2 regions of the Janthinobacterium woesei genome follow, and region 1 is predicted to be linked to the other one. Evidence: predicted binding sites of a transcription regulator. Region 1 holds the regulator's gene; the other holds the start of a gene.
What was found. The regulator LexA, encoded in region 1, represses DNA repair genes until DNA is damaged. The targets are predictions, from matches to a motif close to ACTGTATNNNNATACAGT.
Positions count from the first base shown of each region.

Region 2: a site for LexA is predicted at 1,983-2,000, ahead of recA (recombinase RecA). Genes of this name have one in related genera too.

Region 1 covers NZ_JBNYXW010000006.1:223,215-230,883, forward strand. The annotation lists gene purF (amidophosphoribosyltransferase) at 1-1,240, shown strand, start outside; gene ACQ4W6_RS08715 (cystathionine gamma-synthase family protein) at 1,312-2,553, shown strand; gene lexA (transcriptional repressor LexA) at 2,619-3,254, opposite strand; gene rpsF (30S ribosomal protein S6) at 3,530-3,916, shown strand; gene priB (primosomal replication protein N) at 3,937-4,236, shown strand; gene rpsR (30S ribosomal protein S18) at 4,263-4,553, shown strand; gene rplI (50S ribosomal protein L9) at 4,581-5,036, shown strand; gene ACQ4W6_RS08745 (replicative DNA helicase) at 5,173-6,558, shown strand; gene ACQ4W6_RS08750 (DUF47 domain-containing protein) at 6,651-7,277, shown strand; gene ACQ4W6_RS08755 (inorganic phosphate transporter) at 7,318-7,669, shown strand, end outside.
Region 2 covers NZ_JBNYXW010000007.1:238,083-245,751, forward strand. The annotation lists gene ACQ4W6_RS10050 (sensor histidine kinase) at 1-1,132, opposite strand, end outside; gene ACQ4W6_RS10055 (response regulator) at 1,129-1,848, opposite strand; gene recA (recombinase RecA) at 2,051-3,166, shown strand; gene recX (recombination regulator RecX) at 3,326-3,781, shown strand; gene ACQ4W6_RS10070 (DUF2889 domain-containing protein) at 4,310-4,876, shown strand; gene sucC (ADP-forming succinate--CoA ligase subunit beta) at 4,947-6,116, shown strand; gene sucD (succinate--CoA ligase subunit alpha) at 6,130-7,011, shown strand; gene ACQ4W6_RS10085 (pilin) at 7,230-7,669, shown strand, end outside.

The DNA of each region.
Region 1 (7,669 bases):
CATCACCCTGGCGCACAATGGCAACCTGACCAACTGGGAGCAGTTGAAACAGGAAATGTTCAAGAATGACCGCCGCCACATCAATACCGATTCCGACTCGGAAGTGCTGCTCAACGTGCTGGCGCATGAAATCCAGGAAGCGACGACGGGCCTGAACCTGGACCCGGACGCCATCTTCAAGGCCGTGACCGTGCTGAACCGCCGCGTCAAGGGTGGTTATGCTGCCGTGGCGCAAATCGCCGGATTTGGCTTGCTGGCCTTCCGCGACCCGCACGGCATCCGTCCGTTGTGCCTGGGCATCAATGAAACGGAGCAAGGCGCCGAATACCTGATCGCCTCCGAATCCGTGGCCCTGGAAGGCATGGGCTTCCGCTTCGTGCGCGACATCGGTCCTGGTGAGGCCATCTTTATCGATGCCGACAAGCAATTGCACAGCCGCCAATGCGCCGACAATGCCAGCCTGAACCCTTGCGTGTTCGAATTCGTCTACCTGGCACGTCCCGACTCCGTCATCGACGGCGCCTCCGTGTACGCCACGCGCCTGAAAATGGGCGAGTACCTGGCCGAGAAGATCCGCGCCGAATTGCCAGGCGTGCATATCGACGTGGTCATGCCGATTCCCGACTCGTCGCGTCCGGCCGCCATCCAGTTGGCCATGGCGCTCAACATCGAGTACCGCGAAGGCTTCATCAAGAACCGCTACATCGGCCGTACCTTCATCATGCCTGGCCAGGCGGCGCGCAAGAAGTCCGTGCGCCAGAAGCTCAATGCGATTCCATCCGAATTCAAGGATAAAGTCGTGCTGCTGGTCGACGACTCCATCGTGCGCGGCACCACCAGCCGTGAAATCGTGCAAATGGCACGCGAAGCGGGCGCCAAGAAGGTCATCTTCGCTTCGGCCGCGCCGCCGGTGATCTACCCGAACGTGTACGGCATCGACATGCCGACGCGCGACGAGCTGATCGCCTACGGCCGCACGACGGAAGAAGTGTGCCGCGAAATCACGGCCGATTATCTGGTGTACCAGGATATCGCGGCCCTGAAGCAAGCGATTGCCGACGTCAACCCGGCCCTGACGAACTTCGAGGCATCGTGCTTCGATGGCGTGTATGTGACGGGCGACGTGTCGCAGGAATACCTGGACCGCCTGGAATACGCACGCCACCATCCGAAGGCGGCAGCGCCCGAAGATACGCCGCGTTCCCAGTTGAACCTGAACCTCGCTACCACCGAGGGTTGATGCAGGGCCCGGCTATTGCCGGGCTTTTTTTTTGCCTGACATTTTTTCTCCGCCTTGCGCACCACTCAATCATGAGCAACAACAAAACCTACGGCTTTACCACTACCATCCTGCATAGCGACCGCCGCAAGGGCATCGAACATGGCTCCCTGCACAAGCCCTTGCACACCTCGGTGGCTTTCGGCTATGCCGACGCGCGCCAGCTGGCCTCCGTGTTCCAGGGCAAGGAACCGGGCTTCCGCTATGGGCGCCAGGGCAATCCGACGGTCTCCGCGCTGGAAGACAAGGTCAACAAGATGGAAGATGGCGTGGCTACCTTGTGCTTCGCCACCGGCATGGGCGCCATCGGCGCCGTGGTGCAATCCTTGCTGCGCGCGGGCGACCACGTCGTGTCGTCGGCCTTTTTGTTTGGCAATACCAACAGTCTGTGGCAAACGGTGACGGGGCAGGGCATTGATGTGGCGTTTGTCGATGCCACCGATGTCGCCAATGTAGCGGCTGCCATCACGCCTGCCACGCGTATTGTTTTCGTGGAAACTATCGCCAATCCGCGCACGCAGATCGCCGACCTGGCCAAGATCGGCGCCTTGTGCAAGGAGCGCGGCATCCTGTACATCGTCGACAATACGATGACCACGCCGTATCTGTTCCGCCCGAAGGCGGTGGGCGCGGGGCTGGTGGTCAATGCGTTGACGAAATCCATCGGTGGCCACGGCAATGCGCTGGGCGGTAGCTTGACCGATACGGGCGTGTTTGACTGGACGCAATACCCGAACATCTTTGAAAATTACAAGAAAGTGGCGCCCGCGCAGTGGGGTATCGCGCAAATCCGCGCCAAGGCCTTGCGCGACTTCGGCGCCTCACTGGGACCGGAAGCGGCGCACCATATTGCCGTTGGCGCCGAAACCATGGCCTTGCGCATGGACCGCACCTGCTCGAATGCCCTGGCGCTGGCGAGCCTGCTGCAGGCCGATCCGCGCGTGGCGGCCGTGCATTATCCGGGTTTGCCCTCGCACCCGCAGCATGCGCTGGCTGCCGACTTGTTCCGCAGCTTTGGTTCCCTGTTCAGTTTTGAGCTGAAAGACGGCATCGATTGCTTCGATTTCCTCAATCGCCTGAACTTGGCCATTCCCGCCAGCAACTTGGGCGACACGCGCACCTTGGTCATTCCCGTCGCCCACACGATTTTTTATGAGATGGGTGCCGAGCGCCGCGCCAGCATGGGCATCGCCGAATCGCTGATCCGCGTCTCCGTCGGTATCGAGGATGAGGTCGATTTATTGGAAGACTTCCGCCAGGCGCTTGAGGCATAAAGTGCCGTAAATAAAAAAGGCCGGAACAGCACATGACTGTTCCGGCCCTTTTTACGTGCAACAGTTTAATGCCAGCTGCGCATCAGGCCCACTGCCAGGCCTTCCAGCGCAAATTCGTCTTCGGGCGAGACGGTAATGACCTTGAAGTCCGGGTTTTCCGGCAGCAGTTCGATCACGGAGCCTGTTTTCCTGTAGCGCTTGACGGTGACTTCGTCGCCGATGCGGGCCACGACGATCTGTCCGTTCTTGGCGCTGTCGACCTTCTTGACGGCCAATAAATCGCCATCCATGATGCCGGCGTCGCGCATGGACCAGCCGCGCACTTTCAGCAGGAAGTCGGGCTTGGCCGAAAACAGGGCTGGATCGACGTTGTAGCTCGCTTCCAGGTTTTCCTGCGCCAGGATGGGCGAGCCAGCCGCCACCCGGCCGATCAGGGGCAGCGACATCAGCAGCGCCGCCGGCACTTTGGCCGGTAGCGTTTCAGCGGCCGCGCCGATCAGGCGAATGCCGCGCGAGGTGCCCGGCGAAATCTCGATCGCGCCCTTGCGGGCCAGGGCCTGCAAATGCTCTTCGGCCGCGTTGGCCGATTTAAAACCCAATTCGTTGGCGATTTCGGCACGGGTGGGAGGAAAACCCGTATTTTCAATCGCGTCCTTGATCAGGTTCAGGATTTGTTCTTGTCGTGCTGTCAGCTTGATCATGAGCGGTGGGTGCATACTAAAATGCTGTCTATATGAACAGTCTGTATTTTTGTACAGTATCGCCCACTATGCAAGGGGATTTGCGCTTTTTGCGCGGATTTCGCGCGAAATAGTCGGCGCAGGCGGAAAAATGCGGCTACGCAGCGGTGTCCAATGCCGTTGTGGAAGGAATTATTGAAACCTTTGCCAATAGCGGTTATAATCTTCGGCTGACCTTCCCACACTCGTCTTGACGCCGAGGTGGGCGATTATCAATCCGACCTGAAGGAGTTTGCATGCGTCATTATGAAATAGTCTTTATCGTCCATCCGGACCAGAGCGAGCAAGTGCCCGCGATGATCGAACGCTACAAAGCCAGCGTAACCACCCGCGGCGGTTCGGTTCACCGCGTGGAAGATTGGGGCCGCCGTCAAATGGCTTACTCGATCCAAAAGCTGCCTAAAGCACACTACATCTGCCTGAACATCGAATGCGATAACGAGACCCTGGTCGAGTTGGAAACAGCATTCAAATTCAATGATGCCGTGTTGCGTCACCTGACCGTTAAAATGAAGAAAGCTGAAACAGCTCCTTCGCCGATGATGAAATCGGTACAACGCGAAGATGCGGCTAAAAGCCACCGCACCGAAGCACCAGCAGCCGCTCCAGCCGTAGCAGCTTAATTGTTGACCAGGATCGTGCGCTGAACCAGCTACAAGTAACCGCCATCATTGCCGAGCGCGAAATATTGCGCTATACCCCGGCAGGGCTGCCGATTGTGAATGCAGTATTGCAACACAGTTCGCAGCAGATGGAAGCAGGGATTGCCCGTTTGACCGAGTTTGATGTTGCCGCGCTTGCCGCTGGCGAAATCTCAGGCCGGTTCAGTCAGGCAAGCTTGGGCGGGGTCTATCAGTTCACGGGTTTCCTGGCCAGGAAAAGCCGCAACAGCAAGAGTTTGGTGTTTCACATCATTGATTTTAGTGCAGTCACTTCCGACTAGCGCATTTTTAGATACAGGAGCCTCACATGGCATTCGGTAAAAAGTTCGACAAAAATAAGCTCAAGCTTAAAGAAAAACGCAAACAGCAGAACCCGCTGTTCAAACGCAAGAAGTTCTGCCGCTTCACCGCAGCTCACGTTGAGCAAGTTGACTACAAAGACGTTGATACGCTGAAAGACTTCGTCCAAGAAAACGGCAAGATCATGCCAGCACGCCTGACCGGTACCAAGGCGCACTACCAGCGCCAAGTTGACACCGCAATCAAGCGCGCTCGCTTCCTCGCGCTGCTGCCATACACCGATCTGCACCACGCTTAATCGGTCAGATATTCCTGGAGAAGAACTATGCAAATCATTCTGTTAGAAAAAGTTGTTAACGTCGGTAACCTCGGCGAAGTCGTCAAAGTCAAAGACGGTTACGCACGTAACTTCCTGATCCCGCAACGCCTGGCACGTCGTGCTACGGCAACCGCTGTGGCTGAATTCGAAGTCAAGCGCGCCGAACTGGAAAAAGCTGCTGCTGCCAAACTGGCCGTATCGCAAGCCCAGGGCGAAAAACTGAGCGGCCTGACCGTTCAAGTTGCTCAAAAAGCTGGTGTTGATGGCCGTCTGTTCGGTTCCGTCACCAACTTCGACATCGCTGAAGCGCTGACCAAGCAAGGTTTTGCTGTTGAAAAAGCACAAATCCGTATGCCTACCGGCCCGCTGAAAGTTGTTGGCGAGCACAACGTTTCGGTTGCTCTGCACACCGACGTGGTCGTGGAAGTTGTTATCGCTGTCGTTCCAGACGCGAACGCGTAATCGTCTGTGGGCCTTGGCCCGCAAGCATTGCCGTACTATGAAAAGCCGGGTTCGCCCGGCTTTTTTTTGGCCTTTTTTTCGCTGATTTTTTGGCCTTTTTTTTTGCCCTGACGCCGAAGCGGGTATAATTCGCGTCATGAACGCCCCCTCAGATCCACAACTAGATTCCCTCCGCATTCCGCCGCATTCGATCGAAGCAGAACAATCCGTAATCGGTGGTCTGCTGCGCGACAATGCTGCGTATGACCGCATCGCCGACTTCATGCATGCGGAGGATTTCTATCGCTATGACCATCGCATCATCTTCGAGCAAATCGTCAAGATGATTAATGCCTCCAGGCCAGCCGATGTCATTACTGTTTTTGAAACCCTGACCCAGCTCGGCAAGGCCGAGGATGTGGGCGGACTCGCTTACCTGAACGCCATGGCGCAAAATACGCCATCGGCCGCCAACATCCGGCGTTACGCCGAGATCGTGCGCGACCGCGGCGTGCTGCGCAAGCTTATTACGGTGGCCGACGATATCTCCGGCACGGCCTTCAGCCCGCAGGGCAAGGAAGTCAAGCAGATGCTTGACGAGGCCGAGTCGAAGATTTTCGCCATCGCCGAAGAAGGCGCGCGCGGCGCCCAGGGCTGGACCGCCATCCAGCCCCTGCTGACGCAGGTTGTCGAACGCATCGACGAACTGTACAGCCGCGACAACCAGAGTGAAATCACGGGCGTGCCCACCGGTTTCATCGACCTTGACCGCATGACCTCCGGTCTGCAGCCGGGCGACCTGGTGATCGTGGCGGGCCGTCCATCGATGGGCAAGACGGCATTTTCCGTCAACATCGGCGAAAACGTGGCCATCGACAGCGGCTTGCCCGTGGCCGTGTTCTCGATGGAGATGGGCGGCTCTCAGCTGGCGATGCGTATGCTGGGCTCGGTTGGCCAGCTGGACCAGCACCGTCTGCGCACGGGCCGCCTGAACGACGAAGACTGGCCGCGCCTGACGAATGCGATTCAAAAGATGAACGACGCGCAGTTGTACATCGATGAAACGCCGGCGCTCAATTCCATCGAATTGCGCGCACGCTCGCGTCGCCTGTCGCGTCAATGTGGCAAGCTGGGCCTGATCATCGTCGATTACTTGCAACTGATGTCGGCCAATTCCCCTGGCGATAATCGCGCCACGGAAATTTCCGAGATTTCGCGGGGCTTGAAAGGCCTGGCGAAAGAACTCGGTTGTCCCGTGATCGCGTTGTCCCAGTTGAACCGCTCGCTGGAACAACGCCCGAACAAGCGTCCGGTGATGTCGGACTTGCGCGAATCGGGCGCTATTGAGCAAGATGCCGACGTGATCCTGTTCATTTACCGCGACGAGGTGTATAACCCCGACTCGCCCGACAAGGGAACGGCCGAAATCATCATCGGTAAACAACGTAACGGTCCAATCGGCAGCATCCGCCTCACCTTCATGGGGCAATACACCAAATTTGGTAATTACAGTGGTGGCCTGGCGCTTTACCAAGGCGACTAACACAGCAGCACTGGTATTCCATTGGCCGCCCCTTCATCAAGGGGCGGCTTTCTGTAGTAAGTAACACGACTCAATGCTTAACGGAGAATGACATGTTTGGACGCTTGATGCCCACTGAGGGCAAGTTTTTTGAATTGTTTAACCAGCACGCAGAATTGTGCGTCAAGGGCGCAAAAGAGATGCTCGGCCTGATGACCAATTTCGACGACCTGGAAAACCGCGTGCATGCGATTGAAAGCATCGAGAAGCAGGCGGACAAGGTCACCTACGCCACCGTGGAAATGCTGCACAAGACCTTCATCACGCCGATCGACCGTGACGACATCCATCAGTTGATCACGCGTCAGGACGACATCCTCGACCTGCTCGAAGATGCGGCGCAAACCGTCTCGCTGTACGACCTGAAGGCCGTGACGCCGGAAGCCAAGCGCTTGGCCGAACTGGTACTGGCTTGCACCGAGAAAGTACGCGACGCCGTCGCTTTGCTGCACAACATGGATAACTCGCGCAAGATCGTCACCATCTGCGAAGAGATCGACCGCCTGGAATCGGATGCCGATCACGTGATGCGCGCCGCCATGTCCAAACTGTTTCGCGACGAACCGGACGTGCGCAATCTGATCAAGCTCAAAGCGATCTATGAAATTCTGGAAACCGTGACAGACCGTTGCGAAGATGTGGCCAACATTATCGAAGGCATCATCGTCGAAAACGCGTAATCAGCGTCTGTCCTGAATCAGAATCAGAAAAGAAAAATCCATGCAAACCATCCAAATGAGCATTTACGTGCTAGGCCTGCTTGTCATCCTGGCACTGCTATTTGACTTCATGAACGGCTTCCACGATGCCGCCAACGCGATCGCTACGGTGGTCTCGACGGGCGTATTGAAACCGCAGACCGCGGTTGCCATGGCTGCCACCTTCAACTTTGTCGCCATTTTCGTTTTCCACCAGCTGACCGTTGCCGCCACGGTAGGCAAGGGCACGATCGACCCCGCGGTGATTGACCAATATGTCATCTTTGGCGCCTTGATGGGCGCCATCGTGTGGAACCTCGTCACTTGGTACTACGGCATTCCTTCGTCGTCCTCGCACGCCCTGATCGGCGGGC
Region 2 (7,669 bases), on a different contig from region 1:
CGGCTTGCTCGAAGCCCAAGTCGATGTGCTGGGCAAACGAGGCTTGCACCCAGTCCTGCACCACGCCGCGTGCCAGCTCGTTGAGCTCGATAGGCTCAAAGGCTGTGCCCGCCTGTGGCTGGTTTTCCGCACGCGCCAGGGCCAGCAACTGGTTCACCAGGCGCGTGGCCGCCTCCGAGCTTTTCGCCAGTTGCAACAGCGAGCGGTGAATCTCGTCGTGGTCGGTCTGGCGCAAGGCCAGTTCGGACTGCATGCGCATGCCCGCCAGCGGCGTCTTCATCTGGTGCGCCGCATCGGCGATGAAGCGCTTTTGCATGTCGATCGACAGCGACAGGCGCGACAGCATCTCGTTCAGCGAGCCCACCAGTGGTGTGATTTCCTCGGGTACCTGGCCCGAGTCGATGGGTGAGAGATCGTCAGGCGGCCGGGCGCGTATGCGTTCCTGCAATTGCGCCAGCGGCGACAGGCCACGCGCCAGGGCAAACCAGACCAGGGCCAGGATCACGGGCAAGATGATGAACTGCGGCAAAATCACGCCCTTGATGATTTCATTGGCCAATTGCGCGCGCTTTTCCAGGGTTTCGGCCACTTGCACCAGCGCGCGGCGCGCTTCGTCGTCGTTGCCGGAAGGGATGTCGAGATAGGTAAAGGCCACGCGCACGGGCGTGCCGTGGATGGTGTCGTTGCGGAACAGCACCGTGCCGCTGCTGTATTTGTCGGGGTCCTGCGGTGGCGGCAAGTCGCGGTCACCTTCCAGATATTCGCCGCGCGCGCCCACCACCAGGTAATACAGGGTGTCGACATCGTCGCCGCGCAGGAAGTCGCGGCGCTTGTTGTTGGCAGCTTTTTCCGCCACGCGGCGCAGCATCTCGCCGTCGGCCTGTTTGACCTGCTGCGCCAGCACGGTGACGCTGTCTTCCAGCGCATGGTCGAACGGCTGATTGGCAATGCCTTTTGCCACCAGGTAGGTGATGGCAATGCTCATCGGCCACAGCAGCAGCAAGGGCGCCAGCATCCAGTCGAGGATTTCGCCAAACAGCGAGTGCTGGATGGTGTCATCCTGCTCCGTGGTGGGCGGCTCGAACCAGTCGTCGTCGACGCTGTCGTCAGGCGGCGCCTCGCGCACCTTCACTTGCTGGTGGGAGCAGTGGGATCGGCTGCTTCGGCGTGCAGGCGCGCTTCCGAATATTTTTCCAGGCAGTAACCGAGGCCGCGTACGGTGGCGATGCGCACGCCGCCCACTTCGATTTTCTTGCGCAGGCGGTGCACATACACTTCGATGGCATTGTTCGACACTTCCTCGCCCCATTCGCACAGGTGGTCGACCAGTTGCTCTTTTGAAACGAGGCGGCCGATGCGGCCCAGCAGGATTTCCAGCAGGCCCAGTTCGCGCGCCGACAGGTCGAGCATCTGGTCGTTGATGTAGGCGCTGCGGCCCACCTGGTCATAGCTGAGCGGGCCGTGCTTGATGACGGTAGCGCCGCCGCCCGCGCCGCGCCGCGTCAGGGCGCGCACTCTTGCCTCCAGTTCCGACAGGGCGAACGGCTTGGCCATATAATCATCGGCGCCCAGGTCGAGGCCATTGACGCGTTGTTCGATGGAGTCGGCCGCCGTCAGTATCAGCACCGGCAGCAGGGAGGCGCGCGCGCGCAGGCGGCGCAGCACTTCCAGCCCGGACATCTTCGGCAAGCCCAGGTCGAGGATCAGCAAGTCGAATTCCTGGGTGGACAGGGCCGTATCGGCTTCTTGCCCGGTCTTGACGTAATCGATGGCATAACCGGATTGGCGCAGTGAGCGGGTCAGGCCATCGGCCAGTACGCTGTCATCTTCGGCAAGTAAAATACGCATGGTGGGAATTCCTGTGCTCGCGGCAATAGAAGCTTGTATTGTGTTTCATTTTCCGCAAGGTGGCGAGTTTTTGTGCAAAACAAGGTTTGTATTGATCTGTTTCAAAACAAATCCACGTTCCGCTTGCATTGATCACTGTTTTTTTATACAGTAGTGTCTGTAACGAATTTAACCCCGCGCTAATTTCAGGCTGAAAGAACATATGGACGATAAAAAAGCTGTAGTACCCGCATCGGAAAAAGCCAAGGCGCTCGCCGCCGCACTGGCGCAGATCGAGAAGCAGTTTGGCAAAGGTTCGGTCATGCGCATGGATGCCAGCGCCGTGATCGAAGAAGTGCAAGTCGTGTCGACCGGTTCGCTCGGCCTGGATATCGCGCTGGGCGTCGGCGGCTTGCCGCGCGGCCGCGTGGTGGAAATCTACGGTCCTGAATCGTCGGGTAAAACCACCTTGACCCTGCAAACCATTGCTGAAATGCAAAAATTGGGCGGTACGTGCGCCTTTATCGATGCCGAGCACGCGCTCGACGTCGGCTACGCGCAAAAGCTGGGCGTGAACCTGCATGAATTGCTGATCTCGCAACCGGATACGGGCGAACAGGCGCTGGAAATCTGCGACGCCCTCGTGCGTTCGGGCAGCGTCGACCTGGTCGTCATCGACTCCGTGGCCGCGCTCACGCCCCGCGCCGAGATCGAAGGCGACATGGGTGATTCCCTGCCAGGCCTGCAAGCGCGTTTGATGTCGCAAGCCCTGCGCAAGCTGACCGGCTCCATCAACCGCACGAATACCCTGGTCATCTTCATCAACCAGATCCGCATGAAGATCGGCGTGATGTTCGGTAGCCCTGAAACGACCACGGGTGGTAATGCGCTGAAATTCTACGCTTCCGTGCGCCTGGATATCCGCCGCACCGGCTCGATCAAATCGGGCGACGAAGTGATCGGTAACGAAACCAAGGTCAAGGTCGTCAAGAACAAGATCGCGCCGCCATTCAAGGAAGCGCATTTCGACATCCTGTACGGCGCCGGCACCTCGCGCGAAGGCGAAATCCTGGACCTGGGTTCGGATGCCAAGATCGTGGAGAAATCCGGTTCGTGGTACAGCTACAACGGCGAACGCATCGGCCAGGGCAAGGACAATGCCCGCGCCTTCCTGCAAGAGCGTCCGGCGCTGGCCCGCGAGATCGAAAACAAGGTTCGCGTCTCGCTGGGCGTGCGCGAACTGCCGCCGCTGGCTGCTGAAAAGCCAGACAAGGTGGATAATAAGGCCGACAAGGCTGACAAAGCCGCCAAGGCTGTGGAAGCGAAAGCAGCCGAGTAAGCTGTGCCAGGGCCAGCTGCGGCTGGCCGCCAGCGGAAGGCTGCGCTAGCTGGCCGGTAACGTCCTACAATTGATTGCCGCCTCGCGCCTGTGCGCCAGGCGGCAATTGTGTTTTTGACGGTGTGTGTTTTGTTGAAGTGATGACGATAGGGTGGAATGATGGCAGCGGTACAGTTGAGCCTGAAGGGCAGGGCGCTACGTTTTTTGTCGATGCGCGAACATAGCCGCATGGAATTGCGGCGCAAGCTGCAACGGCATGCGCAGGAAGGCGACGACGTGGAAGCCTTGCTCGACAGCCTGGAGCAGGCCAACTGGCTGTCGCAGGAACGTTTTTCCGAAGCGCTGATCCACCGCCGTTCGGCCCGCTTCGGCAACAGCCGCATCATGGCCGAGCTGCAAAGCCATGGCATCGGCAGCGAAGCGCTGAAGGAGCTCAAGGCGGGTCTGGCCGAAGGAGAAACGGAGCGTGCCTGTGAAGTGTGGCGCCGCAAGTTTGGCCAGGTGGCGCAGGATGCCGAGCAACGCAACAAGCAGATGCGTTTCTTGATGCAGCGTGGCTTTTCCCAGCGTGCCGTGCAGGTCGCCTTGAAAGGTTTGGAGCTTGACGAGGATTAGCCTGGCCGACGCGGCCCCGTTTGCCGCGCCTCGCGCTTATTTTCCCCCTGCCAGCTTGCTGGCTCAGGATGCACTGTGTTCCTTCTGCAACAGTCCCTGCCATGCCCCTGCCTTGCCGGCAAGGCGGCCTCGCCGCATAGCATTATCTTCTTTGTAATGTCATTTCCCGTGCCATCGCCTGGTTAAGCAGGGAACGTATTGTTGCGCTGTGCGTGGCCAGGCGTGGCAGCGCTACCGTGTTCCGTGGCAGACGTGAAAATTTGACGCGGCAGGTGGCAACAGCTGCACATATCAGTCATCAATTATCGTGATAACGGCGTAAATTTACATGCGTTTTCCGTATACTTTGAAATGCTTTTGCCAAAGCAATGAAAAATTATGTTGCGGCGCAACCTGCGTCCAATGTGCTACACTTTTAGGGTTTTTGCGGCGCCGCAGGTGCGGTTGCTGTTCGTAGAAGCTGCGAACAGCGTGCTTTATGCACATGGCTGCTTACTAAATTTTGGCCGCGCAAGCGGCATCGGTCTTATGCCCCTGTCAACTCCCGTATCCCGGCGCGCCTTACGGCACTCCCGCGTTATCGACGTCCAAGCGTATGTGCGCGAGGACGGCCTGTGGGATATTGACGCCCGTATTACCGATATCAAAAGCTACGACGCGATGCTGGCCTCCGGCCCCCGTCCCGCCGGTACCCCTCTGCATGACCTCCATTTACGCATTACCGTCGATCGCGAGCTGACCATCGTCGAGGCTGAAGCTGCCTCCGATTCCGTACCGTATCCCGGTTTTTGTAATACCATCGGTCCCGCCTACAAGCTGCTCATCGGCTTGAACCTGTTGAAAAATTTCCGTAGGGAATTGAAACAGCGCCTGGGCGGTATCGATGGCTGTACCCATTTGACTGAACTGGCCCAAGTCTTGCCGACCGCCACCGTCCAGGCGTTCGCCGGCGATGTGTGGTCGACGCGCGACGGCGCAAACGCCGACGTCTCGCAAGATAAGCCGTTCCAACTCGACAAATGCCACGCCTTGCGTACCGACGGTGCGGCAGTTGCACAGTATTACCCGCGCTGGGTAGCCAAAGCGCCAGCCTAGCGGTGGTTTTCGCTGTTTTTTTGCACCACTAACCGTATTTTTACACATCAGTATCAGAAGGGAAGCCAGCATGAAAATCCATGAGTATCAAGCCAAAGAAATCCTCCGGCAGTACGGAGTGACGGTACCACGCGGCATTCCGTGCATGTCCGTCGACGAAGCCGTCAAGGCTGCGGAAACCCTGGGTGGCCCGGTGTGGGTCGTCAAGGCACAGATCCACGCAGGTGGTCGCGGCAAGGGCGGCGGCGTGAAAGTGGCGAAATCGATTGAACAGGTTAAGCAATACGCCGACCAGATCATGGGCATGCAGCTGATCACGCATCAGACCAGCGCCGAAGGCCAGAAAGTCAACCGCCTGCTGGTGGAAGAAGGCGCCGACATCAAGCAAGAACTGTACGTGTCGCTGGTCACCGACCGCGTCACCCAGAAAATCGTCCTGATGGCATCGTCCGAAGGCGGCATGGACATCGAAGAAGTGGCAGAAAGCCATCCTGAAAAAATCCACCACGTCACCATCGATCCGAGCACCGGCCTGACCGATGCCGACGCCGATGCCATCGCCGCCAAGATCGGCGTGCCTGCCGGTTCGATCGCCGACGCCCGCGTCAACCTGCAAGGCCTGTACAAAGCGTACTGGGAAACCGATTGCTCGCTGGCCGAAATCAACCCGCTGATCGTCACCGGCAGCGGCAAGATCATCGCCCTGGACGCCAAGTTCAACTTTGACCCGAACGCGCTGTTCCGTCATCCAGAGATCGTCGCCCTGCGCGACCTGGACGAAGAAGATCCAGCTGAAGTCGAAGCGTCGAAATTCGACCTGGCCTACATCTCGCTCGATGGCAACATCGGCTGCCTGGTGAACGGCGCCGGCCTGGCCATGGCCACCATGGACACCATCAAGCTGTTCGGCGGCGAGCCTGCCAACTTCCTGGACGTCGGCGGCGGCGCCACGGCTGAGAAAGTGACCGAAGCCTTCAAGATTATGTTGAAAAACCCAGGCCTGAAAGCCATCCTGGTCAACATTTTCGGCGGCATCATGCGTTGCGACGTCATCGCCGAAGGCGTCATCGCCGCGGTGAAAGCCGTTTCGCTGAACGTACCGCTGGTGGTGCGCATGAAGGGCACCAACGAAGACCTGGGCAAAAAGATGCTGGCCGATTCCGGTCTGCCTATCATCGCAGCCGACACCATGGAAGATGCAGCCAAGAGCGTCGTTGCCGCTGCTGCCGGTCAAGCTTAATTAAGGAATCAACATGTCCATTCTGATCAATAAAGATACCAAAGTCGTTACCCAAGGGATTACCGGCAAGACCGGCCAATTCCACACCCGCGGTTGCCGCGACTACGCGAACGGCAAAGCTGCCTTCGTCGCAGGCGTGAACCCAAAGAAAGCCGGCGAAGACTTCGAAGGCATTCCTATTTTCGCTAGCGTTGCAGAAGCGAAAAAAGAAACCGGCGCCAACGTGTCGGTGATCTATGTGCCGCCAGCAGGCGCGGCCGCTGCGATCTGGGAAGCTGTCGAAGCTGAACTGGATCTGGCCATTTGCATCACCGAAGGCATTCCAGTACGTGACATGATGGCCTTGAAAGACCGCATGGCGAAATCGGGCAGCAAAACGCTGCTGCTGGGCCCTAACTGCCCAGGTCTGATCACCCCGGACGAAATCAAGATCGGCATCATGCCAGGCCATATCCACAAGCGCGGCCGTATCGGCGTAGTATCGCGTTCGGGCACCTTGACCTATGAAGCAGTGGGTCAATTGACCGCACTGGGCCTGGGCCAATCGTCGGCAGTCGGCATCGGCGGCGACCCGATCAACGGTCTGAAGCACATCGACATCATGAAGATGTTCAATGATGATCCAGATACCGACGCGGTCATCATGATCGGCGAAATCGGTGGTCCAGACGAAGCCAACGCGGCTTATTGGATCAAAGACAACATGAAAAAACCGGTCGTTGGCTTCATCGCTGGCGTGACCGCTCCTCCAGGCAAGCGCATGGGCCACGCCGGCGCGCTGATCTCGGGCGGCGCTGATACGGCACAAGCCAAGCTGGAAATCATGGAAGCTTGCGGCATCACCGTGACCAAAAACCCGTCGGAAATGGCGCGTCTGCTGAAAGCCATGCTGTAATTCCAGCCGGGTATTGATGCAGCACAAAAAAAGGAGCTTCGGCTCCTTTTTTTATGCGCCGGCCACTGCGCGTAACGGGGCAGGAGCCGACAAGACGCGTCCCTTGCGAGCGAATCGCGTCGCTTTTCTTGCCTCCCGGCTCCTGCTTGCCCGTGTGCTGCGCTGGCATGGCGCTTGCACCGTGCATGGCGTGACCAACTGCACCACGGGAGGATGCGATGCGCGGACAAAGCGGATTTACCCTGATAGAACTGATGATCGTGGTGGCCATCGCCGGCATCCTGGCGGCCGTGGCCATTCCCCAGTACGGCGACTACACCATGCGGGCCAAGATCAGCAACGTGCTGGCCGCTGCGGCGCCTTTGAAGACGGCCGTGGCCCTGTGCGTACAGGAAAATGGCGGCGAAGCTATCGCCTGCAGCACGCCAGTCGACAGCGCTCCCGGCCCCATCCCGGCCTTTACGCCTACGCGCGAAGTGGCCAGCGCCAAGGTTACTACCGGGGATATAGAACTGACACTGGCCGGTGACTTGGGCGCAGACGTGGCTGGCAAGATCGTGAAAATGACCTTGCAGCCGGGCACCAGCAGCCTGAACTGGTCAAATAGCACTACCGTCACGAATGCTGCGGCGATTGAGGCCATCCTGAAGAATAATCC